DNA from 2 places in the Staphylococcus sp. EG-SA-2 genome. Region 2 is predicted to be linked to the other one. Evidence: predicted binding sites of a transcription regulator. Region 2 holds the regulator's gene; the other holds the start of a gene.
What was found. Region 2 encodes LexA, which represses DNA repair genes until DNA is damaged. Its sites were predicted from a motif close to CGAACATATGTTCG; they were not measured.
Positions count from the first base shown of each region.

Region 1 (3,223 bases), on a different contig from region 2:
TCTTTACGCTTGTTTTTCTTACCTGAACGAGCATCTTCACGAGCTTTACGTGCAGCTTCCCTTGCTTGTTGTGCTTTAATCGCTTTTTTCACAAGTGATTTAGACAATTGTCCTTTTTCTTCTAAATAGAATGGCAATTTGTCTGCAACAACTGAATCAACAGCACTTCTAGCTTCAGAAGTACCCAATTTAGATTTCGTTTGTCCTTCAAATTGTAATAATTCTTCTGGAATACGAACAGACACAACAGCTGTTAAACCTTCACGAATATCATTACCATCTAAGTTTTTATCTTTTGTTTTAAGTTCATTAATACGACGTGCATAATCATTAAATACACGTGTCATTGCTGTTTTAAAACCAACTTCATGTGTACCACCATCTTTAGTACGTACATTATTTACAAAACTTAAAATACTTTCTGAATATTGATCATTATATTGGAAAGCTACGTCTACCTCTATACCATTTGCTTCACCTGAAAATGTAGCCACGTCATGCAAAACTTCTTTTCCTTCATTGACATAACTAACAAACTCTTTGATTCCTTCTTCATAATGGTAATGCTCTTGACGCTCTTTACCACTGCGTAAATCATTAAGCGTTATTTTTAAATTTTTCAATAAGAACGCAGACTCTTGTAGTCGTTCGCTTAAAACATCAAAATTAAATGATGTAGATGCTTTAAAAATTGTGTCATCAGGTTTAAATGTTACTTTGGTACCTGTTTTCTTAGTTTTACCTTTTTTCACTAAACCAGAAGATGGCGAACCACCGTTTTTAAAACTTTGATGATATATACTACCATCTCGATGGATTTCAACTTCAAGCCATTCACTCAATGCATTTACAACTGAAGCACCAACACCGTGAAGACCACCTGAAGTTTTATAGCCGCCTTGTCCAAATTTACCTCCTGCATGTAAAACAGTAAAGATAACTTCGACTGTCGGTTTACCTGATTTATGTATACCTGTTGGCATACCACGTCCATTATCTTCTATAGAAATACTACCATCTTTATTAATTGTTACATCTATTTCGTTACCGTAACCATTCAATACTTCATCGACGGAGTTATCGACAATTTCATATACTAGATGATGTAATCCCCGTTTATCAGTTGATCCAATATACATACCAGGTCTTTTACGAACTGCTTCTAACCCCTCTAAAACCTGTATTGAATCATCTGAATAATTATTTTGTTTATTCATTGCCAATGATTTCGCCTCCTGCAAACGTACGTTCGTTTTTAAAACTATACAATAGTTATTCTTATATAAATCAGCGTAAAATGCAAGTATCAATTAACTTTCATAGCTTAATTCCATATATTAATCCCCGTTTTTAAAATTTTTAGCCGTAATTTAAATGAATATGATAAAATAGTCCTAAGATATTAAAGGATGTGTAATATTTATGATGATAATCGTCATGTTACTACTAAGTTATCTTATCGGCGCTTTCCCAAGTGGATTCGTAATTGGAAAATTATTTTTCAAAAAAGATATTAGACAATTTGGTAGTGGTAATACTGGCGCTACTAATAGCTTTAGAGTATTAGGTCGTCCTGCAGGATTCTTGGTAACATTTCTAGATATTTTCAAAGGGTTCATAACTGTTTTCTTCCCTTTATGGTTACCAGTTCACGCAGATGGCCCTATTAGTACTTTTTTTACAAATGGTTTAATTGTTGGCTTATTCGCTATACTTGGACACGTTTATCCTGTTTATTTAAAATTCCAAGGTGGCAAAGCTGTTGCAACTAGTGCAGGTGTCGTCTTGGGAGTCAATCCGATACTTTTACTAATACTTGCAATTATCTTCTTTATTGTATTGAAGATTTTTAAATATGTTTCTTTAGCAAGTATCGTTGCAGCAATTTGCTGTGTGATTGGCTCGCTTATCATTCAAGACTATATTTTATTAGTCGTTAGTTTCTTAGTTTCAATCATATTGATAATTAGACATCGCTCTAATATCGCAAGGATTTTTAGAGGCGAAGAACCTAAAATAAAATGGATGTAACAATTTTTTGACATTAGTCCATCATTGCATATTTTTTTGCAGTTGATGGATTATTTTATTTTTGCAAAAACAATTTTTTTAACTTAAAATTCAACTATACTTAGTTTTTTTACAAGAACATTTGAGACCGAGACATAAATCAATGTCATAGGCTCCACAATGTTATATTAGCTGTAGTTAACCGAACGAAATGCGCTTATAACTAGGTTTTTTCAATTCTGGTCGGGGGTCCCAACATAGAAGCTTATGGAAATTCAGCTTACAATAATGAGCAGGTTGGGGTGGGCTCCAACACAGAGAATTTCGATAAGAAATTCCACAAATAATACAAGTTGGCCCACTCCCATTCTGTAATAAATATAGGAGGTCATTGTTATGCAAATAGAACTTACTGATGCAGCAGTAACTTGGTTTAAAAATGAACTTGAGTTGCCTGAAAATAATAAAGTGCTCGTGTTTTTTGTAAGATATGGTGGCGAATTCCAACTCAAGCAAGGATTTAGTCCTGCTTTTACAGTTGAACCAAAGGAAGATGTTGATATTGGCTATGAACAACAATATGACGATTTAAATGTTGTCGTAGCGGAAAAAGATTTGTGGTACTTTGAAGATGACCACATTATTGTAAATGTAGTTGATCACGAAGATGAAATTTCTTATTCCACAAAATAACTAAAATAAAACGAACTTGTTTACACATTCTGATGTGTCCTGAACCTCGGAAGTTGTACTTTGGTTTAGCACATCTGATGTTGTATGAACAAGTTCGTTTTTGCTATATATTAGCTTATCTTCACGCTAATTACATTAATGTTAACGTATTGGCTATTTCTTATAGATTAATTGTTAATATTGCCTCTCCAAACATTTACAGTAACTTATAAAGAATCAATACCATCCATTATCTCTACTGTTTTCCCTTCATTATTGAGCGTTTGCACTTTACTATAAGCTTCATGCCAATCTGGGAAATAACGATCCAACCGTATAGGCTTAAAAGTATCTTCTTTAATGCAAATCAATTCTGTGGAACCTGTAGTTGCAAGTTCACCTTTTTCATTAAAAATCTCATATTTATACACTGAACGTAATCTCGAATATTTTTCAACCCAAGTTTTAACTTTAACTTTTTCTGGATAAAAAATAGACTTTTTATAATTGACATTGAGGTCAGTCACAGGTGAAATGATTC
Region 1 covers NZ_JACYHC010001349.1:14,555-17,777, forward strand. Annotated here, with positions in the region: gene parE (DNA topoisomerase IV subunit B) at 1-1,217, opposite strand, end outside; gene plsY (glycerol-3-phosphate 1-O-acyltransferase PlsY) at 1,423-2,031, shown strand; gene IDG60_RS21520 (HesB/YadR/YfhF family protein) at 2,407-2,703, shown strand; gene menI (1,4-dihydroxy-2-naphthoyl-CoA hydrolase MenI) at 2,910-3,223, opposite strand, start outside.
Region 1: the regulator LexA is predicted to act here: its motif matches at 1,239-1,252, upstream of parE (DNA topoisomerase IV subunit B).

Region 2 (3,223 bases):
ATAATGATAAGTTACATGAAAGATAAAGTTAATGCGTTATATACAAATCAAAATATAATCACTTCAAAATCAAAAATTAAATACAATACACCTAAATCGGTTGTAAGGCAAAGATTAGGCGAACCAGAAACAGAGATTGTTAAAGGTAGAGTGCGTTACGAACAAAATAATAAAGAATATGATGTTTTCCATAAAAATCACATTTATACGACGGTATTTTATGATAAGCATCGACGTAATAATGTAACAGCTGTTTTACAAGTAAGTGATGCTATGGAAAATAGATTAAAAGAACAATATGGAGCACCTTCGAAATCGCTTGCAGATAGTTTTGAACTACAAAATTTTGATTTAGTTAATGCTGAAAGAAAACAACATCAATTATCTACATTGAAGTATTCTAAACAGAATTCTGAAACTGCTCGTAAGCATAGTAAAGATATGGCCAAAAATCATTATTTTGATCATACAAATTTAAAAGGTCAATCACCATTTGATCGATTGAAAAAAGATGGTATTACATTTAACTCAGCCGGAGAGAATTTAGCATATGGTCAAGTTAGTAGTATCTATGCACATCAAGGATTAATGAATTCTATTGGTCACAGAAAAAATATTTTAAATGATACGTTTAAAATATTAGGTGTTGGTGTTGATTTTAATGATGAAAAACAACCTTTTTGGACAGAAAATTATACTGGTTAATGTTTTTGGTATGAGTTTAAAGGGTAATGTTTGTCTGTAAGGAAGTAGATAAACATGATGACAACAGATAAACCAAAAGATGCGGATATACTTGAACGCGTCAAAGATATACTTAATAAAAAAGAAAGAAAAAAATAATAATGGCTCGCTCCTGTAAATTATTACGGGGGCGAGTTTTAATTTGTGTAACATTTTGCAGGAATCTGTAATTCAAAATTTATATTAAAGAATGAGATTATCTAACAATTCGCAATTTCTGTTTGAACTGAATTTAGATTAGAATAAATAAAACCTCTTGAAAACGAAACTTTTTCAAGAGGTCCAAAATTTATAAAAATGAGGGTTTAACAATTACGATAATATATAACGGTTTAAAATATTACATTTCGCGGTACAAACCAATTACTTTCCCAATTACAGCAACATTGTCGAGGTAAATTGGCTCCATTGTACTATTTTCAGGTTGTAATCGATAACGATTTTTTTCTTTATAGAAGCGTTTGACAGTTGCTTCATCTTCCTCAGTCATAGCAACAATAATGTCTCCATTTTCTGCTATGGTTTGACTGCGAACAATTACTTTGTCTCCGTCTAATATACCAGCCTCAATCATACTGTCGCCTACGACGTTTAATATGAATATGTCGCTATTATGTGTCGATGTTAAGTGTTCAGGTAATGGAAAATACTCTTCAATATTTTCTACAGCGGTAATAGGAACACCTGCTGTGACTTTACCAATAACTGGCACATGAATCGTTTCTTCCATATTAATATTATCATTTGTTTGATCACTTACAATTTCTATAGCACGTGGTTTCGTTGGATCTCTTCTTATATATCCTTTTTCTTCAAGACGTGAAAGATGACCATGAACAGTTGAACTGGATGCTAAGCCAACTGCTTCACCAATTTCGCGAACACTAGGCGGATAACCTTTCATTTGAACAACTTGTTTAATATAGTTATATATTTCGCTTTGTCGTTTTGTTAATTCTCTCATATATAGGCACTCCCTAAATTAATTTAAATACAGTATATCATTAATTCACAACCAAAACAAACATTTGTTCGTTAAAATATTGACACAGAACATAAGTTCTGATAAATTACTTATACAAACAAATGTTCTAGGAGTGGAAATGATGTTTTACAATAAATATAAAAACGTATCAACATATATCATCATATTTTTAGTTTCAAGTGCAGCCTTTGCAATATTCTTGTTAAGTGCGAACGTTAGTGCTCACTCGGAACAAGTGTACGAAATGACTGACCATCAAATTAAGAACAATACGATAAATAAAGCATACGAACATAAAGACCCTACAAACAATGGCGAACAAAGAGATGGGAAAGTGTTCGCTTTAATAAATTGATACATTGTCACAACGTTATTTTGCCTATTTTTGCGAAATAGCGTTTTTTTATTACTTTTTTGCTGGTCTTAAATTTGTTATATTTTGTTAAAGTATTATAATGATTGAATAAACAAATTGAAGGTAGGTTTTTTAATTGAGTAATTCTGATTTGAATATCGAAAGAATTAACGAGTTAGCTAAAAAGAAAAAAGAAGTAGGATTAACTCAAGAAGAAGCAAAGGAGCAAACAGCCTTAAGAAAAGCTTATCTTGAGAGTTTTAGAAAAGGGTTTAAACAACAAATTGAAAATACTAAAGTAATTGATCCAGAAGGTAATGATGTAACACCTGAAAAAATTAAAGAGATACAACAAAAAAGAGATAATAAAAATTAAATCACAAATCTGTAAAGAATTTTCTGACATTATAACTTGAAATAAGTATTTTACTTATCTTTTTATTTTAAAATAAGTTATAATGTATTTGATAAAATTGAAGAAGGGAAGATACACAAGATGTTTAATGAAAAAGATCAATTAGCTGTTGATACGCTACGTGCACTAAGTATCGACACAATCGAAAAAGCGAATTCTGGTCATCCAGGATTACCTATGGGAGCTGCCCCAATGGCTTACACTTTGTGGACACGTCATCTGAATTTTAATCCACAATCTAAAGATTACTTCAATAGAGACCGTTTCGTATTATCGGCAGGGCATGGTTCAGCATTATTGTATAGCTTGTTACATGTTTCTGGTAGTTTAGAATTAGAAGAATTAAAGCAATTTAGACAATGGGGTTCTAAAACACCAGGCCATCCTGAATACAGACATACTGATGGTGTAGAAGTTACTACTGGACCACTTGGACAAGGTTTTGCTATGTCAGTAGGATTAGCTTTAGCAGAAGATCACCTAGCAGGGAAATTTAATAAAGAAGGATATAATGTTGTAGATCATTACACATATGTATTAGCTTCTGACGGTGATTTAATGGAAGGTATATCGCATGAAGCAGCTTCATTTGCTGGACATAATAAATTAAGTAAATTAGTTGTTTTATACGATTCAAATGATATTTCATTAGATGGCGAATTAAACAAAGCTTTTTCTGAAAACACAAAAGCTCGTTTTGAAGCATATGGTTGGAATTACTTAC
Region 2 covers NZ_JACYHC010001127.1:19,043-22,265, forward strand. Annotated here, with positions in the region: gene IDG60_RS18785 (CAP domain-containing protein) at 1-705, shown strand, start outside; gene lexA (transcriptional repressor LexA) at 1,085-1,708, opposite strand; gene sosA (DNA damage-induced cell division inhibitor SosA) at 1,851-2,084, shown strand; gene IDG60_RS18800 (DUF896 domain-containing protein) at 2,221-2,460, shown strand; gene tkt (transketolase) at 2,581-3,223, shown strand, end outside.